Regions from separate parts of the Kitasatospora sp. NPDC002965 genome, predicted to be linked through region 3. Evidence: riboswitches for the same ligand, from Rfam matches in the RefSeq annotation. Region 3 holds a riboswitch; each other region holds the start of a gene.

Region 1 (7,706 bases), on a different contig from region 3:
GCCCGCGCACCGGCGCTGACCCCCGTCCCACCCCCGGCCCGACTCTCCCGCCCGGCCCGGCCGTTGACGGCCGGCCACGCACCGCCGGTCACCCATGCCGCGGAACCGGTCGGCCGGGAGAATCCGCGAGCGTCCACCGGGTCGACCGCGCCCACCCGCGCGTCCCCGGCGGCCGCACACTCCGGCGCACCCGGCCGACCGGCACCACCGCCCCGCGCCGCCGACGGCACCCGAACGATCCGTTCGCCCGGAAACCCCTCCCGAACTCTCACCGAGCCCCTTCCGGAATCCTTCCGGAACCCTTCAGGATTCGGCCTGAATTCGGCGGGAATCCGGCCGGTCGGACCAGACGCCGGAAAGATCCCCCAGGGGGGGCGGAAACGACAGAGGCCGGCCCGGTTCGCGAGAGGAGGTCTCGCGAACCGGGCCGGCCCGACGGGCGTGTCCCGCGCCCGTGGATCCACTGGTGGTGCGGCGATCACCCGGTCAAGCGGTCACCCGACATGACCATTCCGGGAGGTCGTTCACCCCGCACCCAGCGGTGGTTCTGGTGCTCGATCAGATCGAGACGCCGTGCGCCCGCAGGTAGGCGATCGGGTCGATGTCCGAGCCGTACTCCGAGCCGGTGCGGATCTCGAAGTGCAGGTGCGGGCCGGTCACGTTGCCGGTCGCACCGGAGAGGCCGATCTGCTGGCCGGCGGTGACGGTCTGACCGACCTTCACCGCGATCGAGGACAGGTGCGCGTACTGGGCGTACTTGCCGTCGGCGAGCTTGATCTCGACCTCGTTGCCGTAGGCGCCGCCGTTGCCGGCCTTCACCACGGTGCCGGCCGCGATGGCGCGCAGCGGGGTGCCGGTGGCAGCGGAGAAGTCGACACCGGTGTGGTGGCCGGAGGACCACATGGAACCGGCGACACCGTAGGCGGTACCGAGCTTGGTACCGGCCAGCGGGGCGACGTAGCCGGAGGAGGCGACCACGGGAGCCGGCGCCGGGGCGGCGGGCTTCGCGGCCTGGACCGGCGCGGGCTTGGCGGCGGGCGCGACCGGCTTGACGGCCGGGGCGGCGGGCTTCGCGGCCGGGGCGGCGGGCTTGGCGGCCGGCTTCACCGAGTCCTGCGAGACCTGCGGCTTGGCGGCGGGCGCGGCCGGCTTGGCGGCCTCGACGGCCTTGCCGCCGAGGGCGAGCTGCTGGCCCGGGTAGATCAGGTTCGGGTTGGCGCCGACGACCGAGCGGTTGCGCTCGTACAGGGCCTCCCAGCCGCCCTGGACGTTCTTCGCGTCGGCGATCTTCGACAGGGTGTCCCCGCCGGCGACCTTGTAGGTCTCCTCGGCCGCGGCGGCCGGGGCGGTCTCGGCGGCCGGAGCGGCGGCCGGGGCGGCGTCGACGCTGGTGGCGCCGTTCCAGGTGCTGGTCTGGTGGGGCTTGGCGGCCGGAGCCTCGTGGGCCTGGGCGCTCACCGCGGTGACCAGCGGGAGGGCGAAGGCGGCGCCGGTGACGGCGGTGGCGATACCGATGCGGACGGCGCGGGGCAGGGCGATACGACGAGCCTGTGCGGCCATGGCTGATGTCCTCTCCGACGCCTACGAGGTGAGCTGTCGGGTTCGGGCTGGAGTTGCCCGGCCGCATCTAGGCGGCTTCACCCCAAGCCGGACCGCGAATTCCGGTCCGGCGACTTACCTTTGGGTCCCCCGCTCCTGCCGAACAGAGTTCGTTGCGTACCACCGGGCAGCGGCAGGACTAGGCGTTCCACCCGGTGGCCACCCGGGCTGACGCCGGGCGGTCGCTGAACTAAAACTCATCCGTCCGAGTGAAGCAATGTCGATCTCTTGAACTCGCAACAAAACACCGGACCGCCGTCACGCTCCGAATGATCGGCTGCACAGTACGCACACAATCGATTCACGGCGTGCCACTGATCCACGACCCTCCGCCGATTTCCGGACCGGTCCGCACACGATCACTCACGGAAAGCCATCCGCCGACACGCCCCCGGTGACCCTTGTCACGTCGGCCCCCGGGGCGGACGATCATGCCGTGGCCACCTCCGAGGCCGGCATCCTGCGGTTGGGCACCGCGCAGGGTCGCTGGGTACTTCTGGCGACGGTGCTCGGCTCCAGCCTGGCGATGCTCGACGGGACCGTCGTGAACGTCGCGCTGCCCAGGATCGGGACCGATCTCGACGCCCCGCTCGCTGCCCTGCAGTGGACGCTCAACGCCTACCTGCTCACCCTGGCCGGGCTGATCCTGCTCGGCGGCGCGCTCGGGGACCGGTACGGCCGACGCCGGATCTTCCTGCTCGGCGTGGTCTGGTTCGCCGTCGCCTCCGCGGCCTGCGCGGCCGCGCCCACCATCGAGGTGCTGGTCGCCGCCCGCGCGGTGCAGGGCGTCGGCGGGGCCCTGCTCACCCCGGGATCACTGGCGATGCTCCAGGCGGTCTTCCACCCCGAGGACCGCTCCGCCGCGGTCGGCCTCTGGTCCGGCCTCGGCGGGGTGTCGGCGGCGGTCGGACCGTTCCTCGGCGGCTGGCTGGTGGACGGGCCGGGCTGGCGGTGGATCTTCCTCCTGAACGTCCCGCTGGCCGTGCTGGTCGTCGCGGTGACCGCCCGACACGTGCCGGAGAGCCGGGACGAGTCCTCGACCGGCCGGTTCGACGTCCTCGGCGCGGTGCTGGCCGCAGTGGCCCTGGGGACCTTCACCTACGCGCTGACCGCCGCCGGGGAGGGCCTCTCCCCCGGGGTCTGGCTCACCGGGGCGGCCGGGCTGCTGCTGGGCGTGGCCTTCGTGCTGGTCGAGCGCCGCACGCCGGAGCCGATGCTGCCGCTCGGACTCTTCTCGTCACGCCTGTTCACGGCGGTGAACCTGGTCACCCTCGCCGTCTACGCGGCGTTCAGCGGGGTCTTCTTCCTGCTCGTCGTGCAGCTCCAGATCGTCTCCGGCTTCTCCCCCCTGGTCTCCGGGGTGGCCCTGGTGCCGATCACCGTGCTGATGCTGGCGCTCTCCGCGCGGGCCGGCCGGCTGGGCAAGCGGATCGGGCCCCGGCTGCCGCTCACCGTCGGCCCGCTGCTCTGCGCCGCCGGCGTGCTGCTGATGCTGCGGATCGGACCCGACGCCTCGTACTGGACGGACGTGCTGCCGGCCGTCACGGTGATGGGCTGCGGGATGGTGCTGCTGGTCGCGCCGCTGACCGCGACGGTGCTGGCGGCGGTGGAGGTACGGCACGCGGGGATCGCCAGCGGCGTGAACAACGCCGCCGCCCGGGCCGCCGGCCTGCTCGCGGTCGCCGCCCTGCCGTCGTTGGCCGGGCTGAGCGGCGACGCCTACCAGGTGCCGGCCTCGGTGGACGCGGCGTTCCGCACCGCGATGCTGATCTGCGCCGGGCTGCTGGTGGCCGGCGGGCTGACCGCGCTGGTCACCGTGCACGGCAACGTCCTGGCGCCGGAGGATCACCCGGTGGCCGAGCCGGACTGCCGGTACGCCTGCGCCACCGGCGCACCGCCACTGGATCCGGGCCACGCGCCGGAGGCGTCCGAGCACGGCGAAGGCCCCGCCACCGGTACGGTGACGAGGCCCCGGCCGGACGCCTGACGAGACGCCGGACCAGCCTGACGAAACGTCAGAGGATGTCGCCCGGAGCGTACTTGGCGGCCTCGGGGTGGGCGGCCGCGACCGCCTCGATCTGCCGGACGACCTCGGCGACCTGGGCACCGGCGGCGCCGGTGAAGGAGAGCCGGTCACCCAGCAGCGCGTCCAGCGCGGCCCGGTCCAGCGGGATCCGCTCGTCGTTCGCGAGGCGGTCCAGCAGCTCGTTCTCCCGGGCGCCGGCGCGCATCGCGAGCGCGGAGGCGACGGCGTGCTCCTTGATGACCTCGTGGCCGGCCTCCCGGCCGACGCCCGCGCGGACCGCGCCCATCAGCACCTTGGTGGTGGCCAGGAACGGCAGGTAGCGGTCCAGCTCGGCCTCGATCACGGCGGGGAAGGCGCCGAACTCGTCGAGGACGGTCAGGAAGGTCTCCAGCAGACCGTCGAACGCGAAGAAGGCGTCCGGCAGCGCGACCCGGCGGACCACGGAGCAGGAGACGTCGCCCTCGTTCCACTGGTCGCCGGCCAGCTCGGCGGTCATCGACGCGTAGCCGCGCAGGATGACGGCCAGGCCGTTGACGCGCTCGCAGGAGCGGGTGTTCATCTTGTGCGGCATCGCGGAGGAGCCGACCTGGCCCTCCTTGAACCCCTCGGTGACCAGCTCGTGGCCGGCCATCAGGCGGATCGTCTTGGCCAGGCTGGACGGCGCGGCCGACAGCTGGACGAGGGCGGTCAGCACCTCGAAGTCCAGCGAACGCGGGTAGACCTGGCCGACGCTGGTGAGCACGTTGTCGAAGCCGAGGTGCGCGGCGACCCGGCGCTCCAGCTCGGAGAGCTTGTCGGTGTCGCCGTCGAGCAGGTCGAGCATGTCCTGGGCGGTGCCGACCGGGCCCTTGATCCCGCGCAGCGGGTACCGGGCGATCAGCTCCTCCAGGCGGCGGAAGGCGACCAGCAGCTCGTCGGCGACGGTCGCGAAGCGCTTGCCCAGGGTGGTGGCCTGCGCGGCCACGTTGTGCGAGCGGCCGGCCATGACCAGCTCGGCGTGCTGGGCGGAGAGACGGCCCAGCCGGACCAGGACGGCCACGGCGCGGTCGCGCACGTGCTCCAGCGACTGCCGGATCTGCAGCTGCTCGACGTTCTCGGTCAGATCGCGGGAGGTCATCCCCTTGTGGATCTGCTCGTGGCCGGCGAGCTCGCTGAACTCCTCGATGCGGGCCTTCACGTCGTGCCGGGTGATCCGCTCGCGGGCGGCGATCGACGCGAGGTCGACCTGGTCGATCACTCGCTCGTAGTCGGCGACGGCCGTGGCCGGCACCTCGACGCCGAGGTCCTGCTGGGCCTTCAGGACGGCAAGCCAGAGGTGGCGCTCAAGCACCACCTTGTGCTCGGGGGACCAGAGCTGGGCCAGGGTCGCCGAGGCGTACCGGGAGGCCAGGACATTGGGGATCTGGGGCTTCGCGCTCACGCTTCGCAAGCCTAACAGCCGAGGTCAGCCGGAACCGCGCCGGTCCGGCGGCCACGGCGGACGGGCCGAACGGGCCGGAGCGAGCGGCCCGGGCCGGGGGCCGACGGAAACGGGCGCAGCGGTCGCGCCGGGCGCGCCCGGGAGTCGCGGAGGGCCCCAGGGAATCGCGGAGGCCTCAGGGAGCCGTCCGGCCGCTGAGCACCGGGAGCACCTGGACGCAGACCGAGTGCAGCGCCACCCGCTGCTCGTCGGTCATGGTCCCGATGGCCTGGTGGGTCCGGATCATCTCGCCCCGGATCAGCCCCAGGATCTCCCGGCCCTGCTCCGTGATGACGACGATCTTGACCCGCCGGTCCCCGGCCGCCGCCTCGCGGTGGGCCAGGCCCAGCGACTCCAGACGGTCGACGATCCCGGTCACGTTGGAGGCGTCACAGCCGAGGCGGCCGGCCAGCGCGCGCATCGGCACCGGCTCCTGGACGGCGCCGAGCGCCTTGGCCTGCGAGGAGGAGAGACCGTGCCGGGACGCGGCGGCCGCGAAGTCCTGGAAGTACGCGGCGCCGACGGCGGCCAGTGCCTCCATCAGCTCGCCGTTGGTCGGTACGGTCGTCGTCGCTGTCGAACCCATGAGGTCAGGGTACGACCGAGTGCTTCAGTAACTCAAGCTTTGAGCACGGCAAAGATCTGCCGCCCGGAGCGCGGGCCGCCCGGTCAGAGCACCAGCTGGTCGAAGAGCCGCCGCAGCTCGGCCTCCGGGTCGGCGGTCAGCCCGGTGTGCACCGGCCCCGGCTGGACCACCGCGCTGCGCGGCGCGGTCAGCCAGCGGAACCGCTGACCCGGGCTGTCCGCCGCCGCCGGACCGGCCTGCGGCCCGCCCTGGCAGACCACCTCGATCCCGTGCAGCGCCCGCCGCACCCCGGCGACGTCGACCACCGGGTCCAGCGCCAGCAGCCGCGCCTGGTCCAGGTGCGTCCGCGCCGCCAGGTGGGCGCTCTGCCGGCAGTACAGCAGCACGCCGACGTTGACGCACTCGCCGCGCTCCACCCGGGGCACCGCCCGGATCACCGCGTACTCGTAGTCGTGCAGTTCGGCGACGGCCGGCAGCGCCGACCGGATCGGGCCGGTCATGCGGACACCTCCGGCAGCCAGTCCCGCGGACCGGCCAGTCGCTCGGTCAGCTGGGCGCGGTACGCGGCGCGCACCGCCTCGGGCGAGTCGAACCCCGGCTCGTCCACCAGCCAGACGTCGGGGATCCGCGCCACCGCCTCCCCGATCGCCGACTCCGCCAGCGGGGCGAGCACCTTGTCGGCCGCGAGCAGGTCGGGCTCGGCGCGCAGCAGCGCGTGGTCGGAGGCGTCGTACGCCCGGCGGATCCAGGCAGCGGCGCCGGGCCAGTGGTGGTGGAAGATCAGGCTGGCGCCGTGGTCGATCAGCCGCAGCCCGCCGGTGGCGACCAGCAGGTTGGGATTGCGCCAGGAGCGGTCGACGTTGCCGATCAGCGCGTCGAACCAGAGCACCTGACCGGCCAGTCCGGAGTCCACCTCGAAGCAGACCGGGTCGAAGTTGAGCGCACCGCTGACGAAGGCCATGCCCAGGTTGACCCCGCCGCTGGCCCTCATCTGATCCTGGATCTGCGGGTCCGGCTCGCTGCGCGCCAGCACCGGGTCCAGGTCGACGGTGACCAGTTCGGGCACCGGCAGGCCGAGCCGCCGACCGAGTTCCCCGGCCAGCACCTCCGCGACCAGCGCCTTGCGGCCCTGCGCGGCACCGACCCACTTCAGCGCGTAGAGCCGCCGGTCGTCGGCCTCGACCAGGCCCGGCATCGAGCCGCCTTCTCGCAGTGGCGTCACATAACGGACCGCCGTCACCTCGGGGAGCACGGCCGACAGCCTATCCGGCATATGCACGGGGCGGGTGTCGCTCGGCATGCTCGCCCGCCCGGGTCGTCCCGGTGGCAGCCCGTGCTGCTCCGTGCGAGTGTGGCGGACAGTAGCGGGGTAGACGCCTGCCCGGCACCACCTGCACCACCGGCACCTGTACTGCCGTGGCCTGCACCGCTGTGAACTGCGCCGATTCGACCGGCACCGATTCGGCCCGCACCGTGACTGAACGACACCGTGACTGAACGACATGCACTGTGAGGGACGCACGATGGAACGACCCCGGATCCTGATCGTGGGCGGCGGCTTCGCCGGGCTGGAGTGCGCGCGCCGTCTGGAGCGCAAGCTCGCTCCCTCGGAGGCGGAGATCTCACTGGTCACACCATTCAGCTACCAGCTGTACCTGCCCCTGCTGCCGCACGTGGCGGCCGGCGTGCTCACCCCGCAGTCGGTGGCCGTCTCGTTGCGCCGGACGCTGCGCCGGACGCACATCGTCCCCGGCGGCGCGATCGGCGTCGATCCCGGGTCCAAGGTCTGCGTGGTCCGCAAGATCACCGACGAGGTGGTGGCGCTGAAGTACGACTACCTGGTCCTCGCCCCCGGCAGCGTCACCCGCACCTTCGACATCCCCGGCCTGACCGACTACGCGCGCGGGATGAAGACGCTCGCCGAGGCGACGTACGTCCGGGACCACGTGATCGCCCAACTCGACCTCGCCTCCGCCACGCTGGACCAGCGCGAGCGCGAGTCCCGGCTCCAGTTCGTGGTGGTCGGCGGCGGCTAC
Region 2 (7,706 bases), on a different contig from region 3:
CCGTCGTCCACTCCGTAGAGGCTGAGCAGGTCCGCGACATCGCGTTCCTTGAAGCTGACCCGGCCGAGTTCCATGCGGCTGATCTTGGACTCGGACGCACGGATCGCGTAGCCCGCGTCCTCGCGGGTGATGCCGCGCCCCTCCCGGAGGCGGCGCAGCTGGGAGCCGAGGAGGATCCGGCGGACCATCGAGCCGCCGCCCGGCTGAACTGTGGTCATGTGGTCCTAACCTCCACCTAGGGCAAACAGCGCACAGTCTGCCATCAGTTGAGCGCTCACGGTGCCGATACTGACGGATGTTCCTATCAGTTCTGTACTCCGCACACCAGGATGCACGTGCATCCGGCGCTTGCATATGCCATTTGAACGACTGCACGTGAATCGACTCTTGCATCTGCAGTGAGCGCAGAGGACGATGGTGCACGTGCACCTGCACATCCCTGGCAATCCCGCGGGCTCCGCGTCGACCCCACGCGCGACTCCGTGCACAGGCCCGGCAGCGCCCCCGCGCCTCCGGGCCCTTGTGCGCGCGCGCCTGGTCGAGTGGGCGGCCGTGCGGCCGAGCGAGTCGGAGGTGACCGGCATGACCCCGGCGGGTCCAGCCGTGTCCGCCCCCTTATGGGAGGAGCTCTTCATGAGCACCGGAACGGCTTTGGCAGTCGACCCCCATGTGGTCACCTGTACGCTCGCTCCTCGATATGAAGCCGTCAGAACCGCGCGCGACTTCGCCAGAACCGCCCTGCACCGCTGGGGCCTGGGCGAGCTCTTCGACGACGTCGCGCTGGTGGCCTCGGAGCTGGTGACCAACGCCCTGCGGCACGCGATCGGCGCGCGCCCCGGTGCGGCGGACGACTACGACTTTCCCATGCAGTGCGCAGCCGAGGGGAGGCTGCCGATCCGAATAAGCCTGGTGCACCGTTCCCCGCAGGTGGTCTGCGCGGTGAGCGACCCCAGCAACATCGGCCCGGTGGCGCGGGAGGCCGACTTCGTGGCGGAGTCGGGCCGCGGCCTCCACCTGGTCGACTCGTTCAGCCACTCCTGGGGCTGGCATCCGCTCGGCGGCGGCAAGGTCGTCTGGGCGCTGTTCGAGGCGGAACCGGAACAACGGTCGATCCCGGCCCCCGAGATGAGCGGACGGCACCGGCGCTCGGCCTAGCCCGGCGCACGACCCGTGACAGGACCCCCCGGGAGCACCACACCGCCCGGCGGGAGACCACACACCAGCGCGACACACCACGGCAACGGCGATCGGTGACCCTCGGGCAGCGGGTACCGGCCACCCTTGCGGCGGTGCGCCCCTCCGATCCGCGTGCGGCGGCTCGGCACGGCGGCGACGGCGGGTGACCCTGGCGGGCGGAACGGCGGCCGGCGGGCGAGGGCCCGCGAACGGCGGCCGGGCCGGCGGAACGGCAGCTCGTGGCACGACGGCTCGCAGGGCGGCGGAGCCGGTAAGACAAAGGCCGTCGTGGTGTCAGCACCCACGACGGCCCCCCGATGGTGGAGCCGGCGGCCGGTCAGACCGCCAGGTGGTCGAACTCCCCGTCCTTGGCCCCCAGGAGCAGGGCCTCGATCTCGGCCCGGGTGTAGATGAGCGCCGGACCGTCCGGGAAGCGGGAGTTGCGCATCGCCACATCGCCCCCCGGGAGGGCGGCGAACTCGACGCAGTTGCCCTGAGAGTTGCTGTGCAGGCTCTTCTGCCAGACCACGCCCTTGAGGTCCGCAGCGGCCATCCCGTTGTACGTGTCGAACGTGTCGTGCATAGAAATCTCCCGAAGAGCTCCGGAGTGGGTCGTCCAGCTCGGCGCCCCGGCTCTCAGCCGAACGGCTCGACCGGCCCCGTACCGGCCCGGCACAACGCCTCACTTGACGTGATGATAGCTCCAGTGCACGTGCATCAGCACGGGACGTTGCAGGTGCACGGGCTTTTCGACACCGAACCGGAACTCTTCACGAGCCGCGCACCTGACGGTACGTAAATGGACATAGTCGACCGAATCGGCCGGATGTCGATGACGGCCCGTAGGCGACCACCCGCTGAATGTTGATCTTCGGGAGCCCGGGGTCGCACCGCTGTGACCCCACTGTGACCCTCCGTCAGACGATGCCCGCCCTGTGAGACATCTCACGCACCCCTCCTGCAACGCGGAGCTCCTCCTCTCGCATCTGAGCGGATACCGGGAGAGAAACCGGGTTCGGGCCGGTTATGTCCGGTTTTCGGACGGGCCGCCCCTCCTCGTACGGCAGCCGACTGCGAGCACGGCGGGGGAATGTCCTACGATCTCCGCCATGAGCACCGCAGCCATCCCGGGCGCGCCACTGCCCGTCCGAACCCCAGGCTCCCGTGCGCGGGGGCGCCACCGCCGTCCCGAGCGCCCCGAAATCCCGACCGGTTCGCCGGTCCTGCTGCTCGCCGTGCCCGCGGCCGCCGGACCGGAATCCCGGTCCGTGGTCGAGGAGCTGCTGTCCATCGTCCGCAGCGAGCAGAACGGCGTGCAGACGGCAGCCGGTTACCTTCCGGCCCACGGCGCCGAGGTCGGCGCCGAGCGCACCGTCGCCGAACTGCTGGACGAGGCGGCCGAGGCCGGCCTGCCCACGCCGGTCGTCGTGCCCCTCGTGCCCGGCCCGCACGACTTCCTGACCGACCTGTACGCCCTCGCCGCCGAGTACGGCGCCCCCGTCACCGACGTGCTGGGCCCGCATCCGCTGCTGGCCGAGGCCGTGCACGTGCGCCTCTCCGAGGCCGGTCTGGCCCGCGCCGACCGGGCCCGGCTCTTCGCCATCGCGACCGCCGCCGACGGCGTGGTGCTCACCACCGTCGGTGGGCAGGCCGCCGCCGACGCCGCCGGGATCACCGGCATGCTGCTGGCCGCCCGGCTGGCCGTGCCCGTCGTCCCCGCCGCGCTCGACCTGCCCGGCTCGGTGGCCGCGGCCGTCGCCCACCTCCGGGAGATGGGCTCGCAGAACCCGGCGCTGGCCCCCCTGGTGATCGGCCCGGAGGCGGACTCCGAGCTGCTCGCCACGGCAGCCGAGGAGTCCGGCTGCCCGTCGGCCGCCCCGCTGGGCGCGTACCCGACGGTGGGCCAGCTGATCGCCTCCACCTACCTGGCCACGCTGCCGGCCGTCGACTTCGAGGCGCAGGCCGCGGAGGCCGGGGACGTCGCCGCGGAGCCCTCCGGCGGACGGCACGCCGCCCAGTAGCGCGAGCCCGTCCGAAGGGGCCCGGAACGCATCCGTTCCGGGCCCCTTCGGCTGCTCGCACCGGCCGGAACGGTCCGGCCCCCCGCCCTCCGGCCGGACCGGGACCCCGCACCGCCGCCGCGGTCGCCGGGGCGGCCTCAGCGGCCGACCCGACTGGTGGGCGAGGCCGCGTCCTTCAGTTTCAGGGCGGGCAGCCGCACCGGCCGGGACTGCGCCGCGAAGGTGGCCACCGGCGCGGCGGCGGCGTTCCACTGCGGCTGCGCGGCGCCCTCCTCGTCCGGCTTGCGGACCTTGAGCACCTCGGTCTGCCCGGCCCGGCGCAACAGGATGTTCTTCGGCCGCACGGCCTCCGGGTCCAGCCAGAGCTCGTTGCCGCCGAACTCGCAGTCCAGCAGCAGCACGTCGTCCGGCTGCCCGTCCGAGGTGGCCCGGAAGGCCACGCCGGCCCGCCGGTAGCCGGTGAACCGGCTCCGGCTGAAGGTGACGGCCTGTCCGGCGAGTTCGTGCCGGGCGGTGGAGACGGCGAAGTCGCTCTGCCCGGCCGCGTCGACGAGCAGTCCGTCGAACACGGTGCCCTGGTCCCGGCCGAGCGAGTGCAGCGCCACTCCCCCGCCCGCGTTGCCGTACAGCACGCTCGCGGTGTAGTCGAAGTCGTTGAGGTAGGCGCCGTGCTCGATGCCCCAGCCGCCGTTGTGGTAGGCGGCGAACTCGGTGACCACGTGGTGCTGACGGGCGTTGAGCCAGACGAAGATGCCGTCCCGCAGGTTGTTGTGGGCCAGGCAGCGCTCGAAGGTCCAGACGCCCTCGCTGTTCTCCGGCCACTCGAAACCGGAGGCCCCGTCGGCGCCCTGGACGCCGACGGCCACGCAGTCCACCGCCTTGCCGCCGGTGCCCGCGCCGAGGTTGAAGCCGGTCAGCCGGTAGGCGCGGGGGTTGGGTTCGAGCAGGGTGCGGGAGGCGACGCAGGACTCGTAGACGATGTCGTCGGAGGGGCGCTGCGGGGTGCGGGTGTCCAGCGGCCCGTCCCACCAGTACGCGTCCTCCCAGGTCTCGTGGCTGATGCAGCTGCGGAAGGTGATGCCGTGACTGGCGTGCGGCACGTACGCGTGGCTGCCGGCGTCGCGGACGACCACGCCCTCGACGACGGTCCCGCGGGTGGCGTCGCCGAGCTGGTGGAAGTGGAGCCCGTACCGGCCGAGGACGGCCGCGGTGACCGGGGCGGTGCCGTCCTGCCCCCTCCAGGTCTCCTTGGTGTCGGCGCGCGGGCCGACCCAGCGCAGCGCGGCGTGCCGGACGTCGGCGCGCCGGGAGCTGGTGAGGTGGACGTGGGCGCGGCCCTCGGCGGTGCCCTCGACCCGGACGGTGCGGGTCAGGTTGAGCACCTCGGCGCCGACGGTGACGCCCCCTCCGGCGGCGACCAGGGGGTGGGCGTGCTTCAGCGGCGACTCCAGGGTGACGGTGGCTCCGCTGACGGACCGCACGGTGACGAGGTCGTAGTGGGCGGCGAAGCCCTCCTGGTCGGGCGGGCCGGTCGGGGTGACGGCCAGTTCGTCGCCGGGGAGCCAGCCGGCGGGCGGGGCGGACAGGGCCAGCTCGGTGCCGCCGGCCTTCAACTCGCGGTCGGCGCGGACCCACGCGGTCTTGGCGGCGCCGTCGAGCCGCAGGTAGCCGGCGCCGGTGACCCAGAGGCCCACGTCGGTGTCGACGACCTTCATGCCGTCCCCCTGGAAGCGCCTCTCGTCGACGGCGGGGAAGCGCAGGGTGTGGGTGTGGGTGCCGTCGGGGGCGAGGGCGAGGGCGCCGCGGATCTCGACGTTCCCGGTGGCGGCGAGGGTGAGGGTGCGGTCGGCGGCGAAGGTGAGGGCGCCGGTCGGCTCCACCAGCAGCGTGCCGACGGCGGCGTCGGTGTCGAGCAGCACCCGGTCGGTGATCCGCACGGTGCTTCTCGGGCCGGGCACGGCACCGCCCCAGCCGGCCGGGTCGGACCAGCGGCGACCGCTCTGGTCGACGGTGGGCGCGGGGGCCGGCTGTTCGGGCGCGGCGCCGACCGGAGCGGCCTCGGGGGACGCCCCACCGTGGCCTCCGGCTCCCGTCCGGTCCGCGCCGACGGCCGTGGACGATCCGGCGACGGCGGCGACCGGTTCGGTCGGGCCGCTCAGCGAGCGCCGCAGCACCTCCTCGCCACTGACCGCCGCGAAGGCGGTGCCGACGGCGAGCCAGCGCAGTAAAGTGCGGCGACTTAAGGGAGTTAGGGGCGGTTCGGGTGGGATGTCCGCTCTGCGATGCTTTGGCCTGCGATGCGCTCCGCGCGCCCGGCCGGTCGGCCGGGCGGGGTCCGGGTCCTCGTCCATGGCCATCGGTGCGTAGCCCTCCCCACGGGCGGCTGCGGCGGCGCCGGCGTCCTGCTGACGCTCTGAAGCATAGGCAGTTGCGTTGACCGCGACGGGCGTTGCATGAAATCGGTCATTTCTGATCATGAAGGACAGCCGCCCACCATGGATTTCGCAAACAGTGACGTGCCTCACACATGTTTGCGGTTTGAACGCGGCTCTGCTTAACGTGCTCCCCGTTCGTGGCCACACGGACCCAGCTCCCCTGCAACGCCGAGTCCTGCCGTCGGGTGCGCTGGAAGTACGAAGCACCACGGCAGGAGCGGGGGAACCACAGGTAGTTCGCCCAGGCCGGTCCCCGGACCGACCAGGGCTAGGGGTGAAGCCGCGTCCACAGCGCGGCCGGGCAACTCCAGCCCGAATCCGACAGCTCACCTCGCAGGCGTGGGAGAGGACCGCGTCTTCATGCTGCCCACCAACGGCACCCGCCTGTCCAGCCGCACCCGTCGCGCCATCGCCACCCTCGGCGTCGCGGGCATCGGCCTCACCATCCCCTGCCTCACCACCGGCACCGCCTCGGCCGCCTCCGTCGCCACCTGGGACAAGGTCGCCCAGTGCGAGAGCACCGGCAACTGGAGCATCAACACCGGCAACGGCTTCTACGGCGGACTCCAGTTCACCAGCTCCACCTGGACCGAGTTCGGCGGCACCTCGTTCGCCGCGCGCGCCGACCTCGCCACCAAGGACCAGCAGATAGCGATCGCCGAGAAGGTGCTCGCCGTGCAGGGCCCCGGTGCCTGGCCGGTCTGCTCGGTCAAGGCCGGCCTGACCAAGGGCGGCACCCCGGCCGCCGTCGACACCTCCACGGCCGCCGCCAAGCCGGCCGTCCAGACCCCGGCCCCGGCCGCCAAGCCCGCCGCCCAGCCGAAGGCCACGCAGCCCGCCGCGCCCAAGGCCGCCCAGCCGCAGGCACAGGCTCCCGCCGCCACCGACGCCGCCCGCCAGGGCGACGGCGGCCAGGACGGGCGCCAGTGGCGCCAGCAGACCGGCCAGCAGGGCGGTCAGCAGGGCGACCGGAAGCAGTCCGACGACTACACCGTGGCCGTCGGCGACTGGCTCTCCTCCATCGCCGACAAGAACGACGTCCAGGGCGGCTGGGAGCGGCTCTACGAGCTCAACCGCGCCACCCTGACCGAGGGCCCGCACAGCATCTACCCGGGCCAGCACCTGACCTTCGGCGACCGGGCCAAGGGCAACCAGGCCTCGGAGGAGTCCGGCAAGGGCTTCGACTGGTTCAACCGGGCCAAGGACGCGGGGACCGGCACCGCCACCACCGAGCCGGCCGCCCAGACCCCCGCCCCGGCCACCAAGCCGGCCGCCAAGCCCGCCGCCCAGGCCGAGACCCCGGCCCCGGCCCAGGCCGCCACCGGCAGCATGGCCGCCGCCGTCTCCTTCGCCCAGTCGAAGGTCGGCCAGGCCTACGTCTACGGCGGCACCGGCAACGGCGGCTGGGACTGCTCCGGCCTCACCCAGGCCGCGCTGCGCGCCGCGGGCATCACCGTCCCGCGCGTCGCCGCCGACCAGGCCGCCGCGTCCACGCACGTCTCGCTCGACGCCCTCAAGCCGGGCGACCTGCTGTTCTGGTCCAACAACGGCAAGGACTCCGGCGTCTACCACGTCGCGCTCTACATCGGTGACGGCAAGTACGTCGAGGCCGCCAACCCGAGCTCGGGCGTGCGGACCCAGACCGTGGCCAACTGGGCCCCGGACTTCGCCGGCCGGGTCTGACCCACGGCCGGGTCTGACCCGCGAAAGCCCGGGGCCCCCGGGGAGGAGCCAGGTCGCTCCCTCCCCGGGGGCCCCGGTGCGTCCCGCGCCGGACCGCCCCCGGGACCCCGCACGCCCCGCCCCGGAAGGTCATGGTCAAATCCGGCCGCACCAGGCATGCTGCTGCTCTGTCCCCGAGGAGGAGTCACCATGGCCCAGGTCACCGTCACGCTCGACGCCAACCTCGCGATCGACGCGATGATGCTGTCCGGCACGAAGAGCCCGCAGGACGCCGTCGAACTGATCCTCCGCGACTACCTGGACCGGGGGCGGCGCACCGAGACCCGGACCGGCGACGCCGCCGACGGCCACCGGGTCACCCCGGACCGCCCGGCCGTCCAGGAGGGCTGAC
Region 3 (7,706 bases):
GGTTGGCCGCCTCCACCAGGATGAAGCGCATGTCGTCGCGGCTGACCGTCTTGTAGATCTTGGCGGCGTCGCGCGCCATGTCCTCGATCTCGGCGATCGTCTCGACGCCGGCGAAGCCGCCGCCGACGACGACGAAGGTCAGCGCCTTGCGGCGGATCGCCTCGTCGGTGGTGGACTCGGCCTTGTCCAGCTGCGCCATGACGTGGTTGCGGAGGCTGATGGCCTCCTCCACGGTCTTCATGCCGATGCCGTGCTCCGCCAGACCCGGGATCGGGAAGGTGCGGGAGACCGAGCCGGTCGCGACGACCAGGTACTCGAAGGGCAGCTCGTACGAGTCGCCGGCCGCGGGCTGGATGGTGGCGACCTTACGGGCGTGGTCCACACCGGTGACCGCACCGGTGAGCACCTCCGCCTGCTTGAGGGCGCTGCGCAGCGGCGCGACGAGGTTGCGGGGCGCGACGTTGCCGCCGGCCGCCTCGGGGAGGAAGGGCAGGTACGTCATGTACGACCGCGGGTCGACGACCGTGACGGTCGCTTCGCCGTAACGCATCTTCTTGAGGATGCGCATCGCGGCATACAGGCCGACGTAACCACCGCCGACAATGAGGATGCGAGGACGCTCCGTGGTGCTCATATCCGAAAGTATCCAGCACCGTTCGGAGCAGCCTTCGTGAGCCCGCTCACAAGCTTCTGGACACCCCGTGCTACACTTCGCGCCCCCAAAATCGCTTCCCGGTCGACTCCTCGCGGCCCGTCCGGCCCCCCGGTGAGCACGTCCGTTCGAACGGCCCCGCTGAGCAGCAACGATCCGTACGGGGCCCGGGTTCCCCCACAGGATTTCGATTTTCAAACCTCTGGCGCGACGGGACCTGCGATCCAGCGGCTGTCATGCCGGGCGGGCCTTCGGTCCCACATATCGGACGGACCGGGCCCGTCCCCGGGGCGAATGACGGGATCTCCATGTGAAGAAATTCACGAACTTTCCCGCACGGCCCCGGGCGCGCCCCGGCCCCGGCACCCGCAACGGGGTGCCGGGGCCGGGAAAACGGCGTGGCAGGGGGGGCGGGGCCCGGTCAGGAAACGATGCTCCAGGCGATCCCGTCCAGGATGTCGTGCTCGCTGACGACCACCTCGGCGGCGCCGGTCCGCTCCATGATCTCCAGCAGTTCCAGCGCTCCGGCGGCGATCACGTCCACCCGGCCCGGGTGCATCGACGGGATGGCCGCCCGCTCCGCGTGGGTGGCGTGCAGCAGCCGCTCGGCGATCGCGGCCACCTCGGCGCGGCTCATCCGCGAGTGGTGGATCGCCTCGGAGTCGTACCGGGGGAGGTCCTGGGCGATGGCCGAGAGGGTGGTCACCGTGCCGGCCAGGCCGACCAGGGTGGCCGCACCGGTCAGCGGGACGCTCTCCGCCGCCCGGTCCAGCTCGGCCCGGACGTGCGCCCGCGCCTCCTCGACCTGCTCCGCCGAGGGCAGCTCGGCTCCGCCGAAGTGCCGCTCGGTCAGCCGGACGCAGCCGATGTCCACCGAACGCGCGGCCCGCACGTCCTCGTCCCCGAGCACGAACTCGGTCGAGCCGCCCCCCAGGTCGAAGACCAGGTACGGCGCCGGGAACTGACCGCCGGTGAACTCCTTGGTGGCGCCGACGAACGAGAGGTGCGCCTCCTCCTCGCCGCTGACGACCTCGGGCTCCACGCCCAGGACGGCGCGCACGCCCTCGATGTACTCGGCGCTGTTCTCGGCGTCCCGGGAGGCGCTGGTCGCCACGAAGCGGATCCGCCCGGGGTCCACCCCGAAGCCGGACACGACCTCCGCGTACTCCCGGCAGGCCGCGAAGGTGCGGGCCAGCGCGTCCGGGTGCAGCCGGCCGGTCCGGTCCACGCCCTGGCCCAGCCGGTTGATCACCATCCGCCGGTCGAGGTCGGTGATCGCTCCGGTCTCCGGGTCGAGGTCGGCGACGAGCAGCCGGATCGAGTTGGTGCCGCAGTCGATCGCGGCGACCCTGGTGACGGTCACGCGCCGTCCTCCCCGGCCTCCTGGGAGGCCCGCTTGGCGGCGCGCTCGGCGGTCTTCTGCTCCTTGGCCGCGATCACGGCCGCGTCGTCCTTCGCCTTGGCCCGGTTGCGGGCCACCCGCTCACCGGCCGCGGTGACCTCGGCGGGGGAGACGCACGGGCCCTTGGCCCACCAGTCCTCCAGCAGGCCGATCGCCTCGTCGCCGAGCGGGTTGACGCCCTCGCCGGCCGCCAGCGAGTGGCCGACCAGCACGTGCAGGCACTTGACCCGGTCCGGCATGCCGCCGGCGCTCGGGAAGCCCTCCAGCACCTCGATGGCGTCGCGCCGGGCGATGTAGTCCTCGTGCGCCTTCCGGTAGGCGGCGGCCAGCTCCGGGTCCTCGGCCAGCCGGGCGCTCTGGTCCTTCATCACGCCGTCCGCCTCCAGGGTGCCGATCAGCGAGGCGGCCTTGGGGCAGGTCAGGTAGTACAGGGTCGGGAACGGCGTGCCGTCCGGCAGCCGGGGGGCCGTCTCCACGACGTCCGGGTTGCCGCAGGGGCAGCGGTGGGCCACGCCGCGCAGGCCGCGCGGGACCCGGCCGAGCTGCGCGGCGATGGCCGCGACGTCCTCGTCGGAGACGGTGGGGTGGTTCTCAGTGGTCATGGGAGGAGCTGTCTCCAGCGGGGGCGGGGGCGGGTGGTGAGGGAGGGGCGGAGGCGGCGGCCGGGGCGGCGGCAGGGGCTGCGGCGGCGTCCACCGAGTCCCAGATGCCGGCGTACCAGGGCCTGGCCGCCTTGGCCGGCCCGGTGGCCGGGCCCTGTGCGGGCGGCGGCGCGCCGACGGACGACCTGGTCGCCTCCCCGGCGGCCGGGTCCACCGCGATGTACGGGGTCTCCCCCGGCATCGCGTAGTGCAGCCGGGCGCGGGCCTGCACCTTGACGTACTCGGGGTCCTGCCAGCGGGCCTTCTCCCGGCGGAGCTGCTCGACCTGCTGCCGGGCGTGCTCGGCCTTGGCCCGCTGGGAGGAGATCTCGGAACGCTGCGAGATGAACTGCCGCGTCGGGTACGCCAGGATCGCCACCAGCGAGCAGAGCACCAGCACGAGGACGGTCGCCCGGCTCGTGAACCGAGGCCGGGCCGCCAAGCCCGGGATCCTCCAGCCTGCCATCTCCGGTGTCCCCTCCTGGTCGCGACGGTGCCCCGCCGTCCACCCTACGGGGTGAACAGGCGGGGCACCGGCGGGAGCTGTGTGTGTCAGCCCTCGTACTTGAACCGCGGGAAGGCGCCGCGGCCGGCGTACTCGGCGGCGTCGTCGAGGATCTCCTCGATGCGCAGCAGCTGGTTGTACTTGGCGACGCGCTCGGAGCGGGCCGGGGCACCGGTCTTGATCTGGCCGCAGTTGGTCGCGACGGCCAGGTCGGCGATGGTGACGTCCTCGGTCTCGCCGGAGCGGTGCGACATCATGCAGCGGTAGCCGTTGCGCTGGGCCAGCTCGACGGCGTCCAGGGTCTCGGTCAGCGAGCCGATCTGGTTCACCTTCACCAGCAGCGCGTTGGCGGTGCCGGTCTCGATGCCACGGGCCAGGCGGGCCGGGTTGGTGACGAACAGGTCGTCGCCGACGATCTGGACCTTGTCGCCCAGCTTGTCGGTCATGGCCTTCCAGCCGTCCCAGTCCGACTCGTCCAGCGGGTCCTCGATGGAGACCAGCGGGTAGGCGGCGACCAGGCCGGCGTAGTACTCGATGAGCTCGGCGGAGGTGAGCGCCTTGCCCTCGAACTGGTAGGCGCCGTCCTCGTAGAACTCGGAGGAGGCGACGTCCAGCGCCAGCGCGACGTCCTTGCCCGGCACGTAGCCGGCCTTCTGGATCGCCTCGACGATGAGGTCCAGGGCCTCGCGGTTGGAGTCCAGGTTCGGGGCGAAGCCGCCCTCGTCGCCCAGGCCGGTGGAGAGGCCGCGCTCCTTCAGCACACCCTTGAGGGTGTGGTAGACCTCGACGCCCCAGCGGACGGCCTCGGAGAAGGACTCCGCGCCGATCGGAGCGATCATGAACTCCTGGATGTCGACGTTGGAGTCCGCGTGCGAGCCGCCGTTGAGGATGTTCATCATCGGGACCGGCAGGACGTGCGCGTTCGGGCCGCCCAGGTAGCGGAACAGCGGCAGGTCGCTGGCCTCGGAGGCGGCGTGCGCGACGGCCAGCGAGACGCCCAGGATGGCGTTGGCGCCGAGCGAGGACTTGTCCGGGGTGGCGTCCAGGTCGAGCATGGCCTGGTCGATCAGGCGCTGCTCGGTGGCGTCGTAGCCGACGAGCTCCGGGCCGATCTGCTCGATGACGGCCAGGACGGCCTTCTCCACGCCCTTGCCGAAGTAGCGGTTCTTGTCACCGTCGCGGAGCTCCAGCGCCTCGAAGGCGCCGGTGGAGGCACCCGACGGGACAGCGGCGCGGCCGGTGCTGCCGTCGTCGAGGCCCACCTCGACCTCGACCGTGGGGTTGCCACGCGAGTCGAGAATCTCACGGGCTACGACGACATCGATGGACGGCACGAGGCATCTCCTAGCGGAAACAGGTTCGGCTGACGGTGGGTGCTGTCGGCCGGACGATTGCGGAGTCGTTACGACCAGAGCCTAACCGCACGGGCTCTCCGGGCCACGTCGGCCCGGGTCCCGTCTCAGCGTGTGGCACGGCTACCCGCCGGTAGTTCACCTGGTTGCCCCACGGAAGGGGGCCGGATCGGGACGAAGGGGCCGGACCCGGTCGAACCCGGCCCCCCTCGCGATCCACCGGCGAAACGGCATCAGCCGAGGGTGAGCACCTGGCCGGGGACGATCAGGTCGGGGTCGCCGCCGACGGTGCCGCGGTTGCCGTCGTAGAGCGCCTGCCAGCCGCCGGAGACACCCTGGCCGGCGGCGATGCCGGCGAGCGTGTCGCCCGCCCGGACGGTGTAGCCGTGGCCCGCGCCCTGCTGGGCGGCCGGGGCGCTCTGGGCGGCGGCCGGACGGGCGTCCTGGACCGCGGCCTGACCGGCGTACTGCTGGTAGACGCTCTGGTGGCTGGTCCAGTACCAGCCGCCGTTGTTCTCGTACCAGAACACCTTCGCGTCGGCGTCCCAGCCGGACGTGCCGGAGAAGGACGGGGCCTGCCCGTACTGCTGCACCTGCGGCCGGTCCTGCTGGGCCTGCGGCTTCGGCGCGGCGTGCTTCGGGGCCTGCTTGGCCGCCTGGGCCGGCTTCTCCTGCTGGGCCGACTTCGGCGCGGCGTGCTTCGGCGCGCTGGTCTGCGGGGCGGTGGTCTGCGGCGCGCTCGGCTGGGTGGCGGCCTGCGGGACGGCCGGCTTGGCGTCCGCCGAGGTGTCGACCGCCGCCGGGGCGCCGCCCTTGCTCAGGCCCGCCTTCTTGGAGCAGACCGGCCAGGCGCCCGGCCCCTGCGAGGCGAGGACCTTCTCGGCCACCGAGATCTGCTGCGCCTTGGAGGCCTGGTTGGCCTGCGGCGCGTACGAGGTGCCGCCGAACGCCTTCCAGGTGCTGGGCGTGAACTGCAGGCCGCCGTAGAAGCCGTTGCCGGTGTTGATGCTCCAGTTGCCGCCGGCCTCGCACTGGGCGACCGCGTCCCAGGTGGAGACCGGGGCGGCGGAGGCACCGGTGGCGCTGAGGATCGGCAGGGCCAGCCCGACACCGGCGACGCCGGCGACGGCGATGGCCTTCTCGGTCTGGGTACGACGACGATGACGGCCGGTTCCGACGAACAGCATGAAGAGGTCCCTCTCCGCACGCCTGCGAGGTGAGCTGTCGGGTTCGGACCGGGAGGTGGCCCGGCCGCGCGAGGCGGCTTCACCCCAAGCCGTGGGGGACGGCAACAAACCTGGTTCCCCCGCCCCTGCCCAGGGTCTGGTCGGTTTCCCGGGGCACGACGGGCAGGACTCGGCGTTCCGTGCTCGGGGCTCGCAGCTGCGAACTCCACGGAGAGTAGACAGATCCGTAGAGCAATCACAAGCTCATATCGTCGGTATCACACGGAAATCACGTCAGGTGATGGATCGCCCACCAACGGGGGCGCTATGTCCGGGTTGGTGGCGGTTCAATCTCGCCGTCCTGCCTGGTCGGAGACCTTCCGTCAGCGTGTCGCGGGTCGCCTCACCGATCGGACGGAGCACCGGACGACTGCCCCGAAGAGGCCCTTTCGGGCATCTTCTCGGGGGTGAATTCCACGGGAAGTTCACGAAGTCCACGCATGATCAGACCACCGCGCCACCGCAGGTTCTCCGGGCTCTCGGCGAGCCGCAGGTCGGGCAGCCGGGAGAGCAGCGTGGCCAGCGCGGACCGCCCCTCCAACCGGGCCAGCGGGGCGCCGATGCAGTAGTGGATGCCGTGCCCGAAGCCCAGGTGCGGGTTGTCCGCGCGGGCCAGGTCGAGGGTGTTCTCGTCGGCGAACCGCGCCGGGTCCCGGTCCGCCGCCGCGAGCACGACCAGCACCGGGTCCCCGGCCGGGATCAGCACCCCGCCGATGGTCAGCGGGCTGGTCGCGAACCGCCACGTCGCCAGCTCCACCGGCCCGTCGTAGCGCAGGAGTTCCTCGATCCCGGTCTCCAGCAGGCCGCTCTCGCCACGGGCGATCGACTCCTGGAGCAGGGCGCGCTGGCCGGGATTGCGCAGCAGCGCGTACGTGCCGTTGCCGATCAGGTTCACGGTCGTCTCGAACCCGGCGAAGAGCAGGATGAAGGCCATCGCCGCCGCCTCGTTCTCGGTGAGGTGCTCGCCGTGGTCGCCGGCCCGGATCAGCCCGGAGATCAGGTCGTCCCCGAGGTCCGCCCGCTTGCGGTGGATCAGCTCCGCCAGGTACTCGCGCATCCGCTTCACCGCGCGCCCCACACCGCCGCGCCGGCCACCGCCGTGCCGGATCATCATCCCGGCCCAGTCCCGGAAGTCGTCCTGGTCCTCGGCGGGCACCCCGAGCATGTCGCAGATCGCGTAGATGGGGAGCGGGAAGGCGAACTCGTGGATCAGGTCGGCGCTCCCGCGCTCCGCGAACCCGTCGATCAGCCGGTCGGTCAGCTGCTGCACCCGGGGCTCGAAGGCCGCCACCCGGCGCGGCGTGAACGCCTTCGACACCAGACGGCGGAGCCGGGTGTGGTCCGGCGGATCGATGTTCAGCAGGTGCGTCATCAGGTCGGCCTGGCGCTCGCCCGGGATGCCGACCCGGCCGGTGCGGTGCGCCTGCTCGCTGTGGTTCGCCGGGTTCTTGGAGAGCCGGCCGTCCGCCAGCGCCTGCCGGGCGTCCGCGTACCGCGTCACCAGCCACGCCTCCACGCCGCTCGGCAGGGTGGTGCGGTGCACCGGCTCGTGCTCGCGCAGCCACGCGTACGCCGGGTACGGGTCGGCGGCGAAGTCCCAGGTGAAGAGCGGAGGGCGGGCGGAGGCGGGCTGGACTGGCATGGAACGACGGTATCCCGGGTGCAAGTCGGACACGACAGGCGTGAGTCTGGTCACCTGAGGGGTATTCCCTGTTGCGGAGGGTCAGGACGTGCCTACGATCCTCCGCAAGATGTCCGTGGGCGCCGGTGCGGGGCCGCCCACAGGGAGGAGCAACACCATGCGGGACACCGGTTCGGTCGTCGTGATCGCGGTACTCCACGGCGGGTCGGGGGCCGACCTCGCCCGCAGGTTCACCGCCGCCGGAGCAGCCGGGATCCTCATCGCCGACCAGCAGGTCGGCATCGCC
Region 4 (7,706 bases), on a different contig from region 3:
GCCCTGATGCAGGGCGATCCGGCGCTGGCCGACCTGACGAGCGTGCTGGAGGCGATCGAGCGTCCGCGTTCCGGCTTCGAGCAGTACCACGCGCTGCTGGCGGCCCGCGGGCTGCTCTCCCGGCTGCCGGACGGCGAGGCCCGGCGGCTGCACGAGGCGGTGGCGGGCCGGCTGATGGCCCCGGACGGGATCCCCTACGGCTCCGACCGGAGCTGGCTGGCGGAGAAGATACTGTCCCGCCTGGACACGCCGGTCTTCCTCCCGCAGCAGGCCGGACCGGTGGAGGCCGGGGCCACGGCAGCGGGAGCGCAGCCGGCCGCGGCGCAGCAGACCGGCACACCGTAGGCCGGGTGCCGGGGCCTGGCCCCAGGACCGGACGGGCCCGGGAGGACGCCGTTACCCCGGGCCGCCCCGGGGCGGGCGGCCGACTCTCCGGAGCACCAGGACGCGCCGGCGCCGGCCGCCGCCGACCGGGGGGACGATGCGGATCTCGCTGGCGATCCGGAGCTCGCCGAGGGCGAACCGGACGGTGTCGAGCCGGGCGCTGCGCCGCCCCTCTCCGTCGTACAGCGGGTGGACGTGGACCTCGCCGCCGGGGGCGGTGACCCGGACCAGTTCGGCCAGCGCGGCCAGCTGCCGGTCCGCCCCGAACAGCTCCGGGTAGGCGAAGAGCAGGAAGCCGCTGAGGGTGAGCGCGAAGGTGCCGTCCGCGAAGGGCAGCCGGGGCAGCGCGGCCGCCACGTACTGCTCGGGGTGGGCGGCGCGGTCGGCGGCGAACAGTCGGCGGGCGCGGTCCCAGCTGCGCAGGTAGCGGTCGGGCGGGCAGTGCCGGGGCGCCGGGTAGAGCTCGGGGCGGGCGGCCATCGTGGCGGCCATCACGGACCGCGCGGCCAGCGCCAGGGCGGCGATCTCGGCGGTCGGCCGGGCGTACACGGGGTCGGTGGCGATGGCCCGGCAGCCGAGCGTGCGGGCCTCGGCGACCAGTCCGGCGGCGCCGCCGGGGCAGTCCAGCAGGGGCCCGGGAAGGGCGGCGAGCCGGGCCCGGGTGAGGCCGAAGAGTCCGCAGTACTCGTCCAGCGGACGGGAGGTCACCAGGGTGCCGGACGCCGCGTGCGGGGCCGCGGGCGCTGTGGCGAAGGGGCCGGCGGGCCGGGCGGCGGCGGTGCGGATCGCGGTTCGGGAGGCCATCGTGGCCATCCGAACACGGGCCGGCCCCGCCCGCATCCGGAGTGGTCCGGGGCGGGCGGGGCCGGAAGGTCACCGAGAGTGGCCGGGGGTCAGGAGGAGCGGGAAGCACGGGCGGAGCGGGAAGCGCGGGCGGAGCGGCGGTCGGGCGAGGCGGGCGGTCAGCGGCCGAGCAGGCCCCGGGCGGCGAGCCGGTTGACGTTGGTCAGGCCGCGCACCAGCTGCGGGGTGACGAAGACGAAGAGCAGGCCGATCAGGCAGACGCCGGCGATCTGCGGCGCCGACTCGACGTAGAAGACGTGCTCGACACCGTCGCTGTCGTAGAAGTCGAACAGCTTGTAGCCGGGCCAGTCGGTGTAGGTCGGGAAGACCCAGTGGTAGACGGGGTAGAGCGCGAGCGACCAGCCCACGGTCAGGAAGACCGTCGACATCACGAGGCTGAGGATCGCCCACGGGAACATCACCACCTGGTAGAGCACGGCCTTCCAGCCGGCCGCGTCGGCGAGGCGGGCGGTGACCCCGCCCCAGACGCCGGGCCGGGTGGCCACGACCGGCTCCGGGCCGGGCACGTCCAGGGCGAGCATGGTGCGCACCCGGGACCGCTCCAGCCGGCCGAAACCGCGGGCGGCCGTGGTCAGGGCGGCCAGCACCGGCAGGCCGAGGACGGTGACGAAGGTGCCGAGGCCCAGGCAGAACAGGGTGACGGCGAGGGTGAAGCCGGCCGTCACCACCGGCAGGCCGGTCAGCGTGTAGCCGAGCTCGCGGTAGAAGTAGGAGGTGAACGGGGCCCGCCAGGCGTACGGCGGCTCCTCGGTACGACGGACGACGCCGTCGTGGCGGTCGTACGCGTCGTACGCGTCGTACTCGCTGCGCTGCATGCTGTGGGTGCTCATGGCGGGGTCTCGGTCCCTCGGGTCGGTCTTCGTGCGGCGTGTCCTGCTGACTCCTCAAGCCTGCCGAAACGCCGTCGCGGCGGACATCCGGCTCCCCGGCGAACCGGAGGTGGGGTTATCCCCCCTCCCCCCGGCATCCCGGCCGGCCTCCCCGTCACCGCCCCGCAGGACCGGGCCACTCCTCGGCGAGCAGGGCGTACCGGTAGGAGTCGTGCCGGCGGCCGCCCGGGCGGACGTCGTGCCGGATCCGGCCCTCCGGCCGGAACCCGGCCCTGGCCAGGACCCGGACCGACGCCGCGTTGTCGACGTCCACCCGGGCCTCCAGCCGGTGCACGCCGAGCGCACCGAAGGCCAGGCCGCAGAGCAGCTCGGTGATCTCGCCCGCGTAGCCGCGGCCCCAGACGTCGCGGCGCAGCGCGTAGCCCAGCGACGCGGACCGGCGGTCACCGAGCCCGAGCGCGGCGTTGCCGATCGGGGCGGCGTCGGCCGGGTCCTCGGCATCCGCGAGCCGGGTGACGGCGAGCCGGTAGACCGTCCGTTCCTCCTGGTGGGCCTCCTCCAGGTACTGCTCGATCTGGTCGGCGCAGTCCTCCCGGTCGCGCGTCTCGAACGGGAGGTACCGGGTGGCCTCCGGGTCACCGAAGACCGCGTACAGCGCCTCGACGTCCTCGGGGGTGTGGTGGAACTCGCGGATGGCCAGCCGGGGGCCGGTGAGTCGGACGGGCACCATGCCTGCCGACCCTACCCCCGACCAGCGGTTACGGTTCGTGGTTATGGAAGACGAAGACCTGCGGCTCGCCCCGCGCACCAAGGCCGCCGAACTGCTCGCCTGGGCGGAGACGGAGGGCCGCGCGCCGGTGCCGGAAGGCCCGCTCCGGGCAGTGCTGGCGCTGCTGGAACTGGGCGGGGGCAGGATGCACGACGGCTGGCCCGAACTGACCTCGGGCGCGGTCGAGCACCTGCTGTACGAACGCCTGCACCTGTACGTCCAGCCCGCGCCGGGGGAGGACCCGCTGGCGTACGGCGCGGCGGTGCGGCTGCTGATCGACCACCAGCGGGCGGCGCGGCGGCTGAACGCCAAGCGGCAGGAGCGGCTGCACGCGGAGGCCGAGTGGCAGGGCGAGCTGGCGACCGGGCTGCTGCGCCGGGCCGACCTGGTGACCTGGCCGCGGCTGTACACCCTGCTGCTGCGTGCCGACGGGGTGGACACCGCCGACGGGGACGCGGTCCGGTCCTGGCTGGAGGCCTTCGGCGGGCTGGCCGAGGAGGAGCGGCTGGCGGCGTTCGCGGCGCTGGAGGAGGACGGCACACTGGACCCGGTGGACGACGGGGGCTGGGGCGGCGGGACCAGGGAGCTGGCGGTCGGGATGGCGTCGGACGGTGCGCGGCGGCTGCTGGAGCAGGGGCTGATGCAGCGCAGTTACCGGAACCTGGCGGAGCTGACCGCGTTGGGCCGGCCGATGCCGTCCGAGCTGGCCGGGGACTTCGGGGCGTTCGAGGAGGCGGCGGTCGGGGCGGCGCTGGAGCTCTCCGGCGAGTGGACGGTGCCGGGGCTGCCGTGGCTGCTGGTGGACGAGTTCCCGGAGCTGGCGGCGGAGCCCGGTCAGGCGGAGATCGACGCCTACCTGGCGGCGCTCCCGGAGGAGACGCCGGACGACCCGTCGGACCCCCGGTGGGACCACCTGTCGGACGACCTGTCGGACGACCCGTCGGACGACCGGTGGGACGACCCGTCGGACGACCGGTGGGACGACCCGTCGGGCGAGCCGCACGGGGAAGAGTCCGGGGAGCGGCCCGGGGCGTGACGGACGCGCGGGAGCCCCGGCGCGGTCCTCGAAGGACCGCGCCGGGGCTCCTCGGCGTCGAACGGGTCGCAGCGCCTCGCGGGGCTGCCGGGCTCGGCTCAGCGCGGCTCGGCAGGGGTCGCAGGGGTCGCAGGGATCAGGGGTTGATGCCGCGCTGCTCGAACCAGCTCTCCGGGTCGACCGGGGCGCCGCCGCCGGGCCGGACCTCCAGGTGCAGGTGCGGGCCGGTGACGTTGCCGGTGGCGCCGACCTTGCCGATCTGCTGGCCGGGGACGACCTTGCCCGAGCCCTTGATGATCGAGGAGAGGTGGCAGTACCAGATCTCGGTGCCGTCGGGCAGGGTCTCGACGATCCGGTAGCCGTAGGACCCGGCCCAGCCGGCCGAGGTGATGGTGCCCTGGCCGACCGCGTAGACGGCGGTGCCCGTGTCGGCGGCGAAGTCCAGGCCGGTGTGCAGGTGGGCCCAGTAGCGGGCGCTCTGGCCGTAGTGGGCGGAGAGGCTGTAGTCGCGCACCGGCAGGTTGATGGCGGCGAGCTTGGCCTTCTCGGCCTCCTCGGCGGCGCGCTTGGCCTGCGCCTGCTGGGCGACCTGGGCGGCGCGCTTGGCCTCGGCCTCCTGGGCGGCCTGCACCCGGGCGGTCTCGTCGGCGGCGGTGCGCTGGCTGTCGGCCTGCTGCTGGATCCTGGCGGCGAGGGCGAGCCCGGGGTCGGCCGAGAGGGCGACCGGGGTCTCGTCCGGCACCTCGACGGCGGGCGCGGCGGCCGGCGTCGCGGAGGCGAAGCCGGTGGCGCCCAGGGTGGCCGCGACGGCGGTGACGCCGAGCAGCGGAGCGGTGCCGCGGGTCTGACGGGGCATCCGGTGCCGGTTGATCTCGGCGGTCTGCGGAGCGGTCTCGTCCGCCGGGCCGCCGAACAGGCCCGGGTGGGCCGCAGTGCGGGGGTGGTCGAGCAGCTGGGTACCGGCGGAGAAGCCGGACGGGTGTGCCGGGGTGTGCGTCGACGCCACGGAGGCGCGCTCCTTTCCTTCCTTCGCGCCTACCGGGTTAGCTGACGGGTTCGGAGCAGGAAGGTCTCCTACGGCTGGGCCTGGGCCCGGCCGATTCACCCCAAGGAACATGGTTCCCCGGCTCCCTGGCCTGCCCGAAGGCCGGCCGGCGGGATTAGGCGACGGCGCACGGTGCCGTCTGGTTACGGCGTTAGGGACCGCGCTGCGTTATCAAACGTTAATCCGAGAGGCCCCCGATTCCAAGCCATCTGTTGAGGACGACGGGATACGGGCCGGACGCGCGCGGTCCGATGGGCGTTTTGGGACGATTGACGACAACTGACACTACCGAACGTGATAGGACGTCAACGAACGGCCCCCCATCTGAGTACCTCTACTCATGTGCGACCGGAGTCCGCGCGGCCATCCTGGCGCCATGAGCACACCGATGCAGTCACGCACCACGGCCGCGTACTACGTCCAGGCCGTCCTGTCCTTCTTCCTGTCCGCCGTCGCCCTCGCGATCGGCATCGCCTACCTCCCGGTCGGGGCCTGGACCCGGGCCTTCCTCGGCCTCGGCCTGCTCTACACCATCACCTCCGCGTTCACGCTGGCCAAGGTGGTCCGGGACCGCCAGGAGTCCACCGAGCTGGTCACCCGGGTCGACCAGGCCCGGCTGGACAAGCTGCTGGCCGAGCACGACCCGTTCAAGGTGGAGGGGGTCTGAGGCGGAGGGCGCCCCGGCGCCTCCGCCGGGAGCGGTCACCGGGCCGGCCGCCGGACCGGTCGTCACGCCCGGCCGCCGCGCCCACCCCCCTCGGAATCGGGTCGTAGCTTGACGGCTAAGGCTATTAGCCTTAGCTTTATGGCTATCGGCGCAGTCGCCGACGACCCGAACCCGCGCGGCGAGCCCGCCCGCGGCGGACCGAGGAGGCCCACCATGACCGGCACCGCCCCCGTCACCCGCTACCTCGACCTCCCCGGCGGCCGACTCGCCTTCGACGACTCCGGCCACGGCGACGGCGTCCCCGTCGTCCTGCTCCCCGGCATGCTCGACAGCCGGGCCGCCTACCGGCACCTGCGCCCGCTGCTGACCGCCGCCGGCCGCCGGGTGATCACCATGGACCTGCGGGGCTTCGGCGAGTCCTCGATCACCTGGGACGACTACTCGCCCGCCGCGATCGCCCGCGACGTCCTCGCCCTGCTCGACCACCTCGGCATCGAGCGGGCCGCCCTGGCGGGCAGCTCGTACACCGGCGCCACCGTGGTCAGGGCCGCCGGGGACGCGCCGGAGCGGGTCGCCGGGATCGTCCTGCTGGACGCCTTCGTCGAGAACCCGCCGCCGAACGCCCTGCAGCGCGCGGTGGTCGGCGCGATGGGCGCCCTCCTCGTCCACTCGCCGGCCTTCTGGGGCCTGTACCAGCGGAAGTTCGCCTACCCGACCGCCAAGCCGGCCGACCACGACGCCTACGTCGACGGGCTGGTCGCCGCGATGCGCACCCCCGGCCGGAAGACCGCCACCCGCGGCTACGTCCGCGGGGACTCCGCGCCCACCGGCTGGACCTCCGCCGTGCGGTGCCCGGCCCTGGTCGTGATGGGCTCCAAGGACCCCGACTTCTCGAAGCCGGAACTGGTCGCCGACCGGCAGGCCGCCGCGCTCGACGCGCGGAAGGTGATGATCGAGGGCTCCGGGCACTACCCGATGGCCGACCACCCGCAGGCCACCGCCGACGCCCTGCTGCCCTTCCTCGCCGCCCTGGCCTGAGCCGCCCACGGGGCCCGGCTCCCCCCGGGCCCGAAACCGCGCGGCCCGGCCCTGAGCGGCTCCGCGCGGCCCTGAGCGGCCGTACGCGCCCCTCGCAGCCCCAGCCACCACCGAAGCACCCTGGAGACCCGCCGTGCCCCGAGTCGGTCTGACCCCCGAGCAGGTCGTCGACCACGCCCTCGCCCTCGTCGACGAGCAGGGCCCCGAAGCCCTCACCCTGGCCGCCGTCGCCGGGCGCGCCGGCGTCGCCACCCCCTCGCTGTACAAGCACGTCAGCGGCGGCCTCGCCGAGCTGCGCCGGCTGGTCGCGGTCCGGGTGACCGGAGAACTGGCCGACCGGCTGGCCGAGGCCGCCGTCGGACGCGGCGGGGACGACGCCGTCGCCGCCGTCCTGCGCGCCTACCACGCGTACGCCACCGAGCACCCGCACCGGTACGGCGCCCTGCCGCAGGCGCCGCAGCCGGACGAGGACCTCGCTGCGGCGGCGGCCCGGCTGGTCGGAGTGATCGTCGCGGTGCTGCGCGCGTACGGGCTGGAGGGCTCCGAGGCGATCCACGCGGCCCGGACCTTCCGCTCGCTGGCCCACGGCTTCGCGGCGCTCTCGATCGGCGGCGGCTTCCGGCTCGCCGAGGACCTGGAGGACACCCAGGACCGGATGATCACCGTGCTGACGGCCGGACTGCACGGCTGGCCCCGGCCCTGAGGGCCCCCGGGCCCGCGGGCGTCCCGGCGCGTCCCGGCGCTCGGGCCCCGGCCCACGAGCCCCGCGCCCGGCGCCGTGCGGGAGGGAGGGCCTGCGGCGGCGAGAAGGGGCGGGGGCCGCGGTCCGCAGGCGGAGAACGACGAAGGGCCCGGAGCGGGGGATGCTCCGGGCCCTTCGGTGCTGTGGGGCTAACAGGACTTGAACCTGTGGCCTCTTCCTTATCAGGGAAGCGCTCTAACCGTCTGAGCTATAGCCCCGTGCTGCACGGAGAAGGGTACCGGACCGGAAGGGGGTGCCACGCCACCGGCCGCCCCGCGGGCGGTTCCGAACGGACAAACGGGATCAATCGACCACCAGGGGTTAGATTGGC

The links. A riboswitch is a leader RNA that binds a small molecule or an ion and turns the genes downstream of it on or off. The one in region 3 is predicted to bind cyclic di-AMP.
Region 1: it holds a riboswitch for cyclic di-AMP, as region 3 does, so the genes downstream of both, ABZY91_RS27065 (LysM peptidoglycan-binding domain-containing M23 family metallopeptidase) here and ABZY91_RS32350 (transglycosylase family protein) in region 3, are expected to answer to the same signal.
Region 2: it holds a riboswitch for cyclic di-AMP, as region 3 does, so the genes downstream of both, ABZY91_RS08720 (transglycosylase family protein) here and ABZY91_RS32350 (transglycosylase family protein) in region 3, are expected to answer to the same signal.
Region 4: it holds a riboswitch for cyclic di-AMP, as region 3 does, so the genes downstream of both, ABZY91_RS19270 (M23 family metallopeptidase) here and ABZY91_RS32350 (transglycosylase family protein) in region 3, are expected to answer to the same signal.

Annotation. Positions count from the first base shown of each region.
Region 1 covers NZ_JBEXNT010000082.1:2,187-9,892, forward strand. Annotated here, with positions in the region: gene ABZY91_RS27060 (DUF2470 domain-containing protein) at 1-19, shown strand, start outside; gene ABZY91_RS27065 (LysM peptidoglycan-binding domain-containing M23 family metallopeptidase) at 559-1,560, opposite strand; cyclic di-AMP (ydaO/yuaA leader) riboswitch at 1,564-1,725, opposite strand; gene ABZY91_RS27070 (MFS transporter) at 2,036-3,586, shown strand; gene purB (adenylosuccinate lyase) at 3,615-5,045, opposite strand; gene ABZY91_RS27080 (MarR family transcriptional regulator) at 5,221-5,670, opposite strand; gene ABZY91_RS27085 (DUF3037 domain-containing protein) at 5,754-6,170, opposite strand; gene ABZY91_RS27090 (HipA family kinase) at 6,167-6,922, opposite strand; gene ABZY91_RS27095 (NAD(P)/FAD-dependent oxidoreductase) at 7,194-7,706, shown strand, end outside.
Region 2 covers NZ_JBEXNT010000014.1:12,085-19,790, forward strand. Annotated here, with positions in the region: gene ABZY91_RS08695 (helix-turn-helix transcriptional regulator) at 1-218, opposite strand, end outside; gene ABZY91_RS08700 (ATP-binding protein) at 634-1,155, shown strand; gene ABZY91_RS08705 (DUF397 domain-containing protein) at 1,514-1,759, opposite strand; gene ABZY91_RS08710 (hypothetical protein) at 2,286-3,197, shown strand; gene ABZY91_RS08715 (hypothetical protein) at 3,335-5,554, opposite strand; cyclic di-AMP (ydaO/yuaA leader) riboswitch at 5,789-5,985, shown strand; gene ABZY91_RS08720 (transglycosylase family protein) at 5,972-7,315, shown strand; gene ABZY91_RS08725 (hypothetical protein) at 7,505-7,705, shown strand.
Region 3 covers NZ_JBEXNT010000115.1:20,269-27,974, reverse strand. Annotated here, with positions in the region: gene ABZY91_RS32375 (FAD-dependent oxidoreductase) at 1-634, opposite strand, end outside; gene ABZY91_RS32370 (Ppx/GppA phosphatase family protein) at 1,074-2,015, opposite strand; gene ABZY91_RS32365 (DUF501 domain-containing protein) at 2,012-2,656, opposite strand; gene ABZY91_RS32360 (septum formation initiator family protein) at 2,646-3,137, opposite strand; gene eno (phosphopyruvate hydratase) at 3,248-4,534, opposite strand; gene ABZY91_RS32350 (transglycosylase family protein) at 4,786-5,739, opposite strand; cyclic di-AMP (ydaO/yuaA leader) riboswitch at 5,745-5,891, opposite strand; gene ABZY91_RS32345 (cytochrome P450) at 6,122-7,420, opposite strand; gene ABZY91_RS32340 (SDR family NAD(P)-dependent oxidoreductase) at 7,578-7,706, shown strand, end outside.
Region 4 covers NZ_JBEXNT010000045.1:44,893-52,598, reverse strand. Annotated here, with positions in the region: gene ABZY91_RS19295 (hypothetical protein) at 1-345, shown strand, start outside; gene ABZY91_RS19290 (class I SAM-dependent methyltransferase) at 397-1,188, opposite strand; gene ABZY91_RS19285 (sensor domain-containing protein) at 1,347-2,078, opposite strand; gene ABZY91_RS19280 (GNAT family protein) at 2,233-2,808, opposite strand; gene ABZY91_RS19275 (hypothetical protein) at 2,852-3,883, shown strand; gene ABZY91_RS19270 (M23 family metallopeptidase) at 4,020-4,889, opposite strand; cyclic di-AMP (ydaO/yuaA leader) riboswitch at 4,902-5,060, opposite strand; gene ABZY91_RS19265 (YiaA/YiaB family inner membrane protein) at 5,305-5,595, shown strand; gene ABZY91_RS19260 (alpha/beta hydrolase) at 5,734-6,633, shown strand; gene ABZY91_RS19255 (TetR-like C-terminal domain-containing protein) at 6,767-7,336, shown strand; tRNA gene ABZY91_RS19250 (tRNA-Ile) at 7,520-7,593, opposite strand.